Regions from separate parts of the Massilia timonae genome, predicted to be linked through region 3. Evidence: predicted binding sites of a transcription regulator. Region 3 holds the regulator's gene; each other region holds the start of a gene.
What was found. Region 3 encodes sigma-54, which starts transcription at its own class of promoters, with help from an activator protein. Its sites were predicted from a motif close to TGGCANGNAANCTGCTTT; they were not measured.

Region 1 (3,295 bases), 220 kb from region 3:
GCCCGTTCCAGGAAGGTGCCGAGGCGGATGAAGTTGAACGCCTCGTCCTGCAGCATGGTGCCCAGCGTGACGCCGCGCGACAGGTGCGAGCGGTACTTGACCCATTCCAGGAACTGGCCGGGATCGTGCTCGAAGGTGCGGTTCTTGAGATGCTTCTGCAGCATCAGCCAGGTCGTGTTCTCGGTTTCCCATACTTCGGTGGTCAGGGCGCCGCGCACGGCGCGCGCATTCTCGCGCGATGCGCGCAGGCAGCTCGTGATCGAGGACAGGTTGTCCGGATCGCGCACCATGAAGTCGATCACGTCCTTCTGCGTGAGCGCCGGGTATTTGGCCTCGAACTGCGCTTCCAGCTCGGACACGCCCAGCATGCTGCGCCAGCCCTGCTGCTCGGCCTGCGCCGACTGCGGCATCAGCGAATACTGAACCCGGACATCGAGCATGCGGGCCGTGTTTTCGGCGCGTTCGGTGTAGCGGGCCATCCAGAACAAGTGGTCTGCGGTGCGGCTCAACATCTTAGTTCTCCAGTATCCAGGTATCCTTGGTGCCGCCGCCCTGCGACGAATTGACCACCAGCGAACCTTCCTGCAACGCCACCCGGGTCAGGCCGCCCGGCACCATCGACACGGTCTTGCCCGACAGGACGAAGGGACGCAGGTCGATGTGGCGCGGCGCGATGCCCGATTCGACATAGGTCGGGCAGGCCGACAGGGCCAGCGTGGGCTGGGCGATATAGCCGTCCGGGTTGGCGATCAAGCGCGCGCGGAAGGCCTCGATCTCGGCGTGGGTCGAGGCCGGGCCGACCAGCATGCCATAGCCGCCGGCGCCATGCACTTCCTTCACCACCAGCTCTGGCAAGCGCGACAGCGTGTACGCCAGGTCTTCCTTTTTGCGGCACTGGTAGGTCGGCACGTTGTTCAGGATCGGCTTTTCGCCCAGGTAGAATTCGATCATGTCCGGCACGTAGGGATAGATCGACTTGTCGTCGGCCACCCCGGTGCCGATGGCGTTGGCCAGGCCGACCCGCCCCGCGCGCACCGCGTCGAGCAGGCCCGGCACGCCCAGCGTGGACTCGGGGCGGAAGGCGCGTGGATCGAGGTAGTCGTCGTCGATGCGGCGATAGATGACGTCGACCTGCTTCGGCCCGCGCGTGGTGCGCATGTAGACGGTGTCGTCGCTGACATACAGGTCTTGCCCCTGCACCAGCGCCACGCCCATCTGCTGGGCCAGGAAGGCGTGTTCGAAATAGGCCGAGTTGTGCATGCCCGGCGTGAGGACGACCACGGTCGGGTCGAGCGGTCCGTCCGGCGCCACGGTGCGCAGGTTGTCGAGCAGCAGGTCGGGATAGTGCTCGACCGGCGCCACGCGGTTGCTCGCGAACAGGGCGGGAAACAGCCGCATCATCATCTTGCGGTTTTCCAGCATGTAGGACACGCCGGAAGGCACCCGCAGATTGTCTTCCAGGACGTAGAACTCGCCCTCGCCCGCGCGCACGATGTCGACGCCGGCGATATGGGCATAGATGTTCGAAGGCACCTTGACGCCCTGCATCGCGGGCCGGTACTGCGCATTGTTCAGGATCTGTTCGGAAGGGATGACGCCCGCCTTCAGGATATCCTGGTCATGGTAGACGTCGTGCAGGAAACGGTTCAGCGCGGTCACCCGCTGCACCAGGCCGGCCTGCAGCCGGGCCCATTCGGCGGCGTCGATCACGCGCGGAATGATGTCGAACGGGATCAAGCGCTCCTTGCCGGCGTTGTCGCCGTAAACGGCGAAGGTGATCCCCACCCGCTGGAAGGTCAGTTCGGCTTCGGCACGTTTTTGCGCGATCAGTTGCGGCGACTGCAAGGCAAGCCACCGCGCAAACGCGTCGTAGTGAGGCCTTGCAATTGCCGCAGAGGAATACATTTCATCGTAAAAGTTCGGCATCGGATCCTCCAGTGGCATAGGTGCAATCAAGAAACGTGCCAGCTCGGCGACGCCGCACGATCGAATTATATTGCGGGTATGAATCATGCTTGTGCACAGTTGAAACAGGTATATATCGATGTGCTGGTATCGTTCGTGACCACCCCTATAAAGGCACTCCCGCATGGCTATCCGTATCGCGCTGCACCACAAGACCAGTTACCGCTACGACCGGCAAGTCGCCCTCTCGCCGCATGAGGTGCGCCTGCGTCCGGCGCCGCATGCGCGCACGCCGATCCTGTCGTACTCGCTGTCGGTGCTGCCGCAGGAGCATTTCATCAACTGGCAGCAAGACCCCTACGGGAATTACATCGGCCGTTTCGTGTTCCCGGAAAAAACGGATACGCTCGAGTTCACGGTCGACCTGGTCGCCGACATGACCGTCATCAATCCCTTCGATTTCTTCATCGAACAATATGCGGAGCATTTTCCCTTTGTCTATCCCGAGCAGTTGCAGGGGGAACTGAGCGCCTACGCGCAGCCCGAGCCGGCCGGCCCGCTGCTGCTGGCATGGGTAGACGCGGCGCGGCGCGAGCTGCTGGCGCAGCCGATGAACACCACCGACTTCCTGGTGGCGATCAACCAGCGCCTGCAGCGCGACATCGCCTATCTGCTGCGCATGGAACCGGGCGTGCAGACGCCCGAAGACACGCTCGAGAAGCGTTCCGGCTCGTGCCGCGACAGCGGCTGGCTGCTGGTGCAGATCCTGCGCACGATGGGACTGGCGGCGCGTTTCGTTTCCGGCTACCTGATCCAGCTGCGCGCCGACCAGGAGGCGCTCGATGGTCCGAGCGGCGCGCTCGAAGACTTCACCGACCTGCACGCCTGGACCGAGGTGTACATCCCCGGCGCCGGCTGGATCGGGCTCGACCCGACCTCGGGCATGCTGGCCGGCGAAGGCCATATTCCGCTCGCCTGCACGGCGCTGCCCTCGTCGGCGGCGCCGGTGACGGGCTTCAGCGACAAGGCCGAGGTCACCTTCATCCACGAGATGACGATCACCCGCATCCATGAAGACCCGCGCGTGACCAAGCCGTATTCGGACGCCGACTGGGAGGCCATCGACCGCCTGGGCCGGCAGGTCGACGCCGACCTGCTGGCCCAGGACGTGCGCCTGACCCAGGGCGGCGAGCCCACCTTCGTCTCGATCGACGACATGGACGCGCCGGAGTGGAATACCCAGGCCCATGGCGAGCGCAAACGCGCGCTGGCCGGCACGCTGGCGCAGCGGCTCAAGAATCATTTCGCGCCCGGCGGCCTGCTGCACTACGGCCAGGGCAAATGGTATCCGGGCGAACCGCTGCCGCGCTGGGCGCTGAACATCTTCTGG
Region 2 (3,295 bases), 1.4 Mb from region 3:
CGGCCAGCGAGGCGTGGCCCTGCTCGACGACGCCCATCCAGTATGCCAGTCCGGCAGCGTCCGGGGCGCGGTTGAAGAGCGCCTGGTAGATCTCGCCGATGCGGCCGGCCAGCGTCTCGTCGCCGAAGCGCACCTGGGCTTCTTCCGAGGTGGCGAAAGCCTGGGTGATGGCGCCGAGTTCGCCGTTGTTGCTGGCGAGCTGCTGGGCCCAGAACTTCAGACCGGCCGGATCGGCGGGACGGCCATAGAAGGCGAGATAGAAGGCATTGACGGTGGAATCGTGGATGCTGGATGTGCTCATGTGTCGTCGCTAAGATGAACCATGGCTAAAGTTGCCATGCAGCATGAGTATGAGGGCGTGGATAAATGCGAACAGGAAACTATCCCAAAATAGTATGAATCTGTCGTCTTTTTCCTACAAGAAATACATTTTGTACAATAATAAGCGGTTGCAGCTTGGTGTTTTCGACAAGCCCGTACACATCGACATGCTATGTATTTCGCCAGGACCATCTTGTTGTGACGACAAGCCGGCTTTCAGGCGGGCAAGGCCGCATCGAGCGCAGTCGCTGCCTCAGGCGAGGCCGAAGGCGCGCAACAGCGGGAGGCGCTCGGCGTCGAAGACCTGGGCCTCGCGCCCCAGCGCCTGCGCCTGCTCGGCATCCGCCAGCGCCTTGCCGTCCTGGACGATGCGCTGGCCCTGGGCGCCAGCACCTGGCCGGCAAAGCCCGCCATGGCCGCAACGCCCCTCATGGCCGAGCGAGCGCGCCAGCAGGAACAGCTGGTCGATCCGGGCCACCTGCACCGCGCCGCCGGTGACGGGCGAAGCCAGGCAAGTGACGTCGTCGGCGTGGCGCGCCAGCGCGCACAGGCGCGCATTGAGCAGCACCGTGCGCGGGCGGGCATGGGCGATCGCGGCGTCGTCCTGGGCCGGGTGCAGCGTGCCGTTGCCGGCCAATACCATGACCGCTTCGACGATGCGAATCAGGTTGATGCCGCGTGGCGACCGCCTCTTCGATCTCTCCCAGCGAGCGCGGCGCCTGATCGGCCAGCGCCTCGAGGATGGGAAATGAAAAACGGCGTTCCCGCCGCTGGCGGGAACGCCGTTTTCATGATCGGCGAATCGTTGCGCGACCGGTCGCGCTGGCCGCGATCAGGCGCGCTTGCGGCGGGTGAACGCCAGGCCGGCCATTGCCAGGCCCAGAAGCGCGACGCTGCCCGGCTCCGGCACCTCGGCCGGGTTGACGTTCAACACCAGGCCACCGTTGATATTGGCGGTACGGATACCGACGGTGTCGAAGGACTTGAGCTTGCTTGCTTCGGTGGCCGAGGCGTCGGCGCCGGTCAGCGTGGTCATCTCGGTCGCGGTCGGGTTCAGCCACAGGTCGAAGCGGTCGTAGAAGCCGTTTGCAGCGCTCTTGTACAGGTGGGCGAACAGGCGGTAGGTCTCACCTTCGACCAGGTTGCTGTTCGGGACGAAGTAGCCGCCGGTGCCGACCGTGCGCACGAACAGGTCATCGGTGCAGCTGCCTTTTTCGTCGCAGTTGGCCTTGAAGCCGACGTTCGGGCCCTTGTAGCCTTCATTGATGTTGTTCGCATTGCCGAACCAGACGCCCAGGAAATCGTTGTTCTGCACCTTGCCGCTGAAGCTGAAGGTGAAATCCAGCACGAAGCTGCCGGTCTGGGTCTCGGCCAGGGTGTAGGTGTAAGCGGTGTTCGAGTCAGTGGTAAACGACTGCGATGGCAGGATCTGGGCAGCCGAAGCGGTGCCTGCGGCGAGCGCGGCGGTCAGGAAGGCGAGTTTGCGAAGCATGGTTATCCCTAGTTATTTAAAGGTCAAGAACATGCTCAACCAAGCAATTATGATGCCAACCGGTCACTATACTTAAAAATCAACAACTTAGTTGTTTCTAGTCAAGATCGCTTTGTATTTACTGTAAGAAATTTCGACACGGAAAAATCCTGCTCCATGTGGTAAGCCCACCCTGCTGACTTATAATATCGCCCTGTCTTTTCAACCGCCTTTGCAAGGCCCATCGACCATGTCTTCCGAAAACCAGTACGTCAATATTGCCGCCTATAAATTCATCACGCTCGACAACCTGGAGGAATTGCGCCCGCAATACCAGGCCCTGTGCAACGAGCTTGGCTTGAAGGGGACCGTGCTGCTGACGCCGGAAGGCATCAATATGTTCCTGTCGGGCACGCGCGAGCACATCGACCAGTACCTGGCCTGGGTGCGCAGCGACGAGCGCCTGGCCGACCTGGAATGGAAAGAAAGCCTGTCGGGCGAACAATCCCACAAGCGCATGCTGGTGAAGATCAAGAAAGAAATCATCACCATGCGCATGCCGCTGATCAAGCCGGAACTGGGCCGCGCACCGGCGGTCGACGCCAGGACGCTCAAGCGCTGGCTCGACCAGGGCCATGACGACGACGGCGTCGAAGTCGTCATGATGGAAACCCGCAACGCCTTCGAGGTCGACGTGGGCACCTTCGACAACACGCTCGACTACCGCATCGATAAATTCACCGAATTCCCGGCCGTCGCGGCCGAGCACAAGGATGAGCTGAACGGCAAGACCGTGGTCACCTTCTGCACCGGCGGCATCCGCTGCGAGAAGGCCGCGATCCACATGAAGGACATCGGCTACGACCGCGTGTATCAGCTCGAGGGTGGCATCCTGAAGTATTTCGAGGAAGTCGGCGGCGACCATTACACGGGCGACTGCTTCGTGTTCGATTACCGCACCGCCCTCAATCCAAAGCTGGAACCGACCGAGACCGCGCAGTGCTTCGCGTGCCGCGCCGTGGTCACGCCGCGCCAGCAGCTGTCGCCGAGCTATGTCGTGGGCGTGTCGTGCCCGCATTGCGCGGGCGAGACCAAGACGGGCGCGCCAGTCGCCGGCCACGCGGCGGCCTGACCCGCCCGATGCGTCAGGCGCCCGGCAGCGGCTCCGCCGCCGGCGCCACGCCGACCAGCGCGATGCCTTCGGCGCTGGCGCCATGGGCATCGACGATGCGCTCGATCCAGGCGTCCACCACGTCCGGTTTCAGCGCGTCGGCGGCGCTGCCCAGGTCGGTAATCGTGGCCAGGAATTCCATCGAAATATCATTCGCGGCATCGCCCGTGTAGGCGGCGATCTCGTCGGGTTCGTCCACGCGCGCGGTGAACAGGCTCGCGGCGGCCACCTTGCCGTTGAAGGCGACGCTGTCGCTGCCATTGGCGGCTTCGGAAATATCCTTCACCACGTCATCGATCGAGATGACGCCGCGGTCCATCAGGTCGGTCCAG
Region 3 (3,295 bases):
GCGCTGCCGCCCATCGGCGTCGCATGGCCGACCTCATGGAAGAAGCGGATGTCGCCGCCCGCGCACAAGGCCTTCTCGCTGCTGCTGGTCAGTACGACCGCGTCGACCTGCCCGTCATGCCGCCAGGCGTGCAGCACAGTGGTGAGCGCGCGCACCATCTCGAGCGACAGCGAATTGAGCGCCTTCGGGCGGTCCAGGGTGATGATGCCGGTGCGGTTGGCGACGCGGGTCAGGACGTGGTCGGTCATGGCGTAATCCGTAATGGAGAGACATGCATTTTACCGAACACACGAAACGCGTCATATCGGGGAGCTGGATGCAAAAAGGGCGTCCCCTCAGACGCCCTTAGCTAGTGTGAGCCCTGCGCCTGATCAGGCGACAGCAGCGTCTTCGCCGCCGTTTTCCGGCAGGCGTTTGATCGAGGTACGGCTATGGTCCTTCAGCATTTGCTTGTGTTTCAGGATCTGTCTGTCCAGCTTATCCATCAGCGTGTCGATCGCGGCGTACAGGTCTTGCGCGACGCTTGCCACGTGCAGGGTCTTGCCCGACACCTGGACGTTGATCTCTGCTTTCTGCCTTTTTTCTTTTTCAGTGAGGTTGTCGACGGCCAGGAAGACGTGGGTGTCGATCACCTGGTCGAAATGGCGAATGATGCGCTCGAGCTTATTCTGAACGTATTCACGGATGGCGGGGGTTACTTCGAGATGATGGCCACTGATTGTGAGGTTCATACACACTCCTTTGAAAAGGTTGCACCGTGTGGACCACACCAACGCGACAAGGCACGACGGGTGTGGACGGCGCAGTTACAAGGACTTGCGGAGGCTTACAGGGGGTATCTTGAGGGCTTCACGGTATTTTGCAACCGTCCGGCGCGCGATGACCATGCCTTGTTCCCCGAGCATCTCCGCGATCTTGCTGTCGGACAATGGGTTCCTAGGGTCTTCTGCTCCTGTCAATTGTGCGATGAGCGCACGGATTGCCGTCGAGGATGCTTCGCCTCCCGCCTCGGTGGCAACGTGGCTGCCGAAGAAATACTTCAACTCAAACATGCCGTGCGGGGTCAGCATGTATTTCTGCGTTGTGACACGAGAAATTGTGCTCTCGTGTAGGCCTAGTGTATCAGCTATCTCACGTAAAACAAGGGGCCGCATGGCAACCGCGCCATGGGAGAAAAAGTTGCGCTGGCGCTCGACGATCGCCTCCGCCACGCGCAGGATGGTGTCGAATCGCTGGCGCATATTCTTGATGAGCCACTTCGCTTCCTGCAGCTGCGCGCCCATCTGCGCTTCGCTCTTGCCCTGCTTGAGGAGGCTCGCGTACAGGCTGTTCACGCGCAGGCGCGGCATCACGTCCGGGTTCAGGGTGACCGCCCAGCCGCTCTTGGAACGGCGCACGATCACGTCCGGCACCACGTAGTCCGACACGTTCGAAGCGAACGCCGCGCCCGGATGCGGATTGCATTGGCGCACCACGGCCTGCACCTCGCGCAAGTCTTCGTCGTCGCAGTCGAGCGCTTTTTTCAGCTTGCTGTACTCGCGCTGGGCGAACCAGCTCAGGTAACCCTCGACGATGGTCAGGGCCATGCGCCGCGTCACCAGCGGCACGCCCGGCATGCGCCGGATCTGCAGCGCCAGGCACTCGGCCGCGCTGCGCGCGCCGACGCCCACCGGGTCCATGCTCTGCACCAGCGCCAGCGCGCAGCGTAATTCGTCGATCTCGATCTCGAGTTCTTGGGGCAGCCTGGCGTGAATCTCGTCGAGCGGCTCTTCCAGGTAGCCGTTGTCGTCCAGCGCATCGATCACCAGCTCGGCCAGCGCACGGTCGCGCGCCGACAGGATGGCTTCGCGCACCTGTTCCATCAGGTGTTCGCGCAGCGTGATGGCGCAGGCTTCCAGTTGCGGGCGGCCGTCCTCGTCCTCGCCGCCGCCGGACGATGGCGCGCCGCCGTCGCTCCAGTCGGCATCGACGCGATCGTTGTCGGCGCCGCCCTCGAACCCCTCGCCCTCCTGCGCCGGCGCACCCTCGCCCTCGGCCTGCTGGCCGGGCGCCGGCGGCGCTTCGCCATTGGCGGGCGCATTGTTGATGGCGCCATCGGCCAGCAGGCGCACCGATCGGTCGAGCGGATCGTCGAGCCGCTCGAGCAAGGGGTTATCGCCCAGTATCTGCTCGATCTCCTGGTGCAGCTCTAGCGTCGACAGTTGCAGCAACCGGATCGACTGCTGCAGTTGCGGCGTAAGCGCGAGGTGCTGCGAAGTGCGAAGTTGCAGGGACTGTTTCATCTAGGCGTCGCTCACATGCGGAAGTGTTCACCCAGGTACACGCGGCGCACCGACTCGTCGGCGATGATGTCGTCAGGACGGCCGGAGGCAAGCACCGCGCCCTGGTTGATGATGTAGGCGCGGTCGCAGATGCCGAGCGTCTCGCGCACGTTGTGGTCGGTGATCAAAACACCGATCCGGCGCTCCTTCAGGAAGCGCACGATGCGCTGGATCTCGATCACGGCGATCGGGTCGACGCCGGCGAACGGTTCGTCGAGCAGCACGAAGCGCGGATTGGTCGCCAGCGCGCGCGCGATTTCCACGCGGCGACGCTCGCCGCCCGACAGCGACAGCGCCGGATTCTCGCGCAGCTTCTCGATCTGCAGGTCGGCCAGCAGGGTGTCGAGGCGCTCGTTGATCTGGTCTTTCGACAGCGGCTTGCCGTTGTCCTTCTGCAGCTCGAGCACGGCGCGGATGTTCTCTTCCACCGTCAGCTTGCGGAACACCGAAGCCTCTTGCGGCAGGTAGGACAGGCCCAGTACGGCGCGGCGGTGGATCGGCAGGCTGGTGATGTCGGTGCCGTTGATGTCGATCGAGCCGGCGTCCGACGGCACCAGGCCGACGATCATGTAGAACGACGTCGTCTTGCCGGCGCCGTTCGGGCCCAGCAAGCCGACCACTTCACCGCATTCGACCTGCAGCGACACGTCGCGCACCACCAGGCGCTTGCCATAGCTTTTCTGCAGGCCCTTGACGACCAGGGTGCTGCGATCGCCCAGCTCCATCGGAATCGCCGTCATTGGACGCCTCCGGCGGGTGCGCGCTTGGGCGCCAGGATCAGGGTGCCGCGCCCGCCGCCGGCGACGCTCTTGCCGCTTTCGTCGTTGCGCACCGTGGCCACTTCCTTGCGGTTGTCGTAGGAAATGAAGGGGCCGGTGATCTGGTTGGTCATGCGCGCGCCTTCCAGTTCGCGCACGACGGCGTTGGAATACAGGCGCACCAGTTCCGACCGCTCGTCGTACTCGATGCGCTCG
Region 4 (3,295 bases), 760 kb from region 3:
CGGGATGCTGGGCGCGGCGGTGAAGCGCTTGCGGCGCTCGCGGAAGGCGTCCATCAGGTAGTCGGCATGCTGGCGGATGTTCTCTTCGGGGTTCGGCATCAGGCGTTCGGCCAGCTCGGCGTCGCCGGCGGCGATCACCTGCGGCAGCACGACCCGGATGCCGGAAGCGGCCAGCGCCGGCGCCACCTTTTCCAGTTGCAGGAACAAGTCGCGCGTGCGCACCGGCTGGTCGCGCGCATGGTCGATCGACAGGACGTCGAGCAGCTGGTCGCGGGCGCCCTGGCCGTTCAGCAGGGCAGTGGTAGCGCGCTCGCGCACCGCTTCGAGCGCTGCGGCCGCGGGCGGATGGGCCTCGGCCAGCACCGCCCAGTCGGCCAGCGCGTAGGAGCGCCGCACGCCATGCAACGAGGGATCCTGTTCCAGGGCGTGCTCGTGGAACCAGGCCAGCTCTTGCAGCGCCGCGTCATACTGCCCCTGGTCGGCCAGCTCGCGCGCCCTGACCAGGCGTTCCATGGCGTCGCTCATGCGCCCACCCACGGCAATCCCGCCTTGCACCAGCCGCCGACGGTCTTGCGATGGCCTTCGCCATCCTTGTCGCCTTCGAAGCCTTCGAGGATGTCGAAGGAGTTGGCGTAACCGAGTTCGGTCGCCACGCGGGCGCTGTGGCGCGAGCGCACGCCCGAGCGGCACAGGAACAGCAGGGTGTCGTCCTTGCTCGCGACTTTTTCGAGCTGGGCGCCGAAATCCGGGTTCGGCACGCCGCCCGGGTAGGTGGCCCATTGCACTGCCGCGTGCTGGGCGTCGGGGATGGCGACCCGGCCCACCCAGTCGCGTTCGGCATTGGTGCGCACATCCACCAGCTTGACCTTCGGGCTGCTCTTGAGCAGCTCGAACGCCTCCTGGGGCGTCACCGCACCGGCATAGGGCTGCCCTGCGCCGCGCTGGCGCGCTGCTTCGAGAATGTTTTCTTTAGTCATAATGTTCGTTCCGTTTTTGGGCATTCGCTCGCGCTGCACCACCATGGATCAGTGTATCCTGCTCTGAAATGGTGCGTCTGGCTACGATCGCACTCCATTGGTGCATTCGGCCTGTACTGTAAATCTTTCGACAAGCTTGCCGATCGACGCGATTTTATGGGTAAACTGGCCCGTCCCCCAAGAACGATTTGTGCATGCCCTCATGCAAACGAGAAGGCGCGTGGGGTGTCACCAAGTTGGCATGCTTCGTGCTTCAACATGATGCAAGTTGTCGGTTCTCATGACTCGACTTCCTTTTTTCAATTAGGAGATTCCGAATGGCAAAGTCCGCCGCAGATGTAATGCAACTGGTCAAGGACAACGAAGTCAAATTCGTTGATTTACGCTTCGCCGATACCCGCGGCAAGGAACAACACGTCACGGTCCCGGTGTCGCACTTCGACCTGGACAAATTCGAATCCGGCCACGCCTTCGATGGTTCGTCGATCGCCGGCTGGAAGGGTATTGAAGCCTCGGACATGCTCCTGCTGCCGGACCCGAACACCGCCAACCTCGACCCGTTCATGGAAGAGACCACGCTGTTCATGCAGTGCGACGTCATCGAACCGTCGGACGGCAAGGGCTACGACCGCGATCCGCGCTCGATCGCCAAGCGCGCCGAGGCGTACCTGAAATCGTCGGGCATCGGCGACACCGCCTACTTCGGCCCGGAACCTGAATTCTTCATCTTCGACTCGGTCCGCTGGAAGATCGACATGTCGGGCTGCTTCGTCAAGATCGACTCGGAAGAAGCCTCGTGGTCGACCGACAAGGAGTTCGAAGGCGGCAACAGCGGCCACCGTCCGACCGTCAAGGGCGGCTACTTCCCGGTCCCACCGGTCGATTCGTTCCAGGACATGCGTTCGGAAATGTCGCTGATCCTCGAATCGATGGGCATCCCGGTCGAAGTGCACCACCACGAAGTGGCCGGCGCCGGCCAGAACGAGCTGGGCACCAAGTTCTCGACCCTGGTCGAGCGCGCCGACTGGACCCAGAACCTGAAATACGTCATCTGGAACGTCGCCCACAGCTACGGCAAGACCGCGACCTTCATGCCGAAGCCGATCAACGGCGACAACGGCTCGGGCATGCACGTGCACCAGTCGATCTGGAAAGACGGCAAGAACCTGTTCGCAGGCGACGGCTATGCCGGCCTGTCGGAAACCGCGCTGTTCTACATCGGCGGCATCATCAAGCACGCACGCGCGCTGAACGCGATCACCAACCCGGGCACCAACTCGTACAAGCGCCTGGTGCCTGGCTACGAAGCCCCGGTCAAGCTGGCCTACTCGGCCCGCAACCGTTCGGCCTCGATCCGCATCCCGCACGTGGCGAACCCGAAAGGCCGCCGCATCGAGACCCGCTTCCCGGATCCGCTGGCCAACGTCTACCTGTGCTTCGCCGCGCTGCTGATGGCGGGCCTGGACGGCATCCAGAACAAGATCCACCCGGGCGAAGCCGCGACCAAGGACCTGTACCACCTGCCGCCGGAAGAAGACAAGCTGATCCCGACCGTGTGCGCCTCGCTGGAAGAAGCGCTGGAAGCCCTGGACAAGGACCGCGAGTTCCTGACCCGCGGCGGCGTGTTCAGCGACAGCATGATCGATGCCTACATCGAGCTGAAGATGAACGAAGTGCAGCGTCTGCGCATGACCCCGCACCCGGCCGAATTCGACATGTACTACTCGTCGTAATCAGTTAGCAATACTGTTGTGCCTGCGCATCGCCATGCTCCACGGCGATGCCATGAAACGCGGGGAAAGCGATGGCTTTCCCCGCGTTTTTTGTTGCTTCGGGTATAGTCGGGCGCGACTACAATGCATCTTCCCGCCGATGCAAGCTACCGAGTGATAGGAATGACAAACATCGTTTTTCATGGCGCCGTGGCCATGTTCGCCCTGCTGTTCTGCGCCTCGGCCCAAGCCCAGATCTACCGCTGTCTCGATGCCAACGGCCGCCCGCTGTACACCGACACCAAGGTCGGCAAGTGCCAGCTGATCGACACCGGCTACAGTTCGCCGCCGGCCGCGTCGAAGCCGATTCCGGCCCCGCGCTCATCGAGCGCCTCGGGCGGATCGGGTTCGGCAAGTGCGCCGAGCCCGGCCGCCACCAGCACCCCGTCGGGCTTCCCGCGCGTGGACAACGTGGTGCAGCGCGCGCGCGACGACGAGCGGCGCGAGATCCTGGGCGACGAGCTGCGCATCGAGGAACGCAAGCTGGCGGACCTCAAGAAGGAATTCAATAACGGCGAGCCCGAGCGCCAGGGTAACGAGCGTAAT

Region 1: a site for sigma-54 is predicted at 2,001-2,018, ahead of LO55_RS04145 (transglutaminase family protein). Genes of this name have one in related genera too.
Region 2: a site for sigma-54 is predicted at 1,854-1,871, ahead of LO55_RS10920 (PEP-CTERM sorting domain-containing protein). Genes of this name have one in related genera too.
Region 4: a site for sigma-54 is predicted at 1,215-1,232, ahead of glnA (type I glutamate--ammonia ligase). Genes of this name have one in related genera too.

Annotation. Positions count from the first base shown of each region.
Region 1 is NZ_JRYB01000001.1:924,733-928,027, forward strand. Features, by position in the region: gene LO55_RS04135 (alpha-E domain-containing protein) at 1-512, opposite strand, end outside; gene LO55_RS04140 (circularly permuted type 2 ATP-grasp protein) at 514-1,926, opposite strand; gene LO55_RS04145 (transglutaminase family protein) at 2,090-3,295, shown strand, end outside.
Region 2 is NZ_JRYB01000001.1:2,520,397-2,523,691, reverse strand. Features, by position in the region: gene LO55_RS10930 (DUF4214 domain-containing protein) at 1-301, opposite strand, end outside; gene LO55_RS10925 (hypothetical protein) at 575-964, opposite strand; gene LO55_RS10920 (PEP-CTERM sorting domain-containing protein) at 1,154-1,813, opposite strand; gene LO55_RS10915 (sulfurtransferase) at 2,043-2,924, shown strand; gene LO55_RS10910 (DUF4214 domain-containing protein) at 2,938-3,295, opposite strand, start outside.
Region 3 is NZ_JRYB01000001.1:1,140,402-1,143,696, forward strand. Features, by position in the region: gene LO55_RS05025 (enoyl-CoA hydratase/isomerase family protein) at 1-248, opposite strand, end outside; gene hpf (ribosome hibernation-promoting factor, HPF/YfiA family) at 372-731, opposite strand; gene LO55_RS05035 (RNA polymerase factor sigma-54) at 807-2,282, opposite strand; gene lptB (LPS export ABC transporter ATP-binding protein) at 2,294-3,046, opposite strand; gene lptA (lipopolysaccharide transport periplasmic protein LptA) at 3,058-3,295, opposite strand, start outside.
Region 4 is NZ_JRYB01000001.1:378,112-381,406, reverse strand. Features, by position in the region: gene LO55_RS01660 (hypothetical protein) at 1-525, opposite strand, end outside; gene LO55_RS01655 (rhodanese-like domain-containing protein) at 522-977, opposite strand; gene glnA (type I glutamate--ammonia ligase) at 1,295-2,710, shown strand; gene LO55_RS01645 (DUF4124 domain-containing protein) at 2,873-3,295, shown strand, end outside.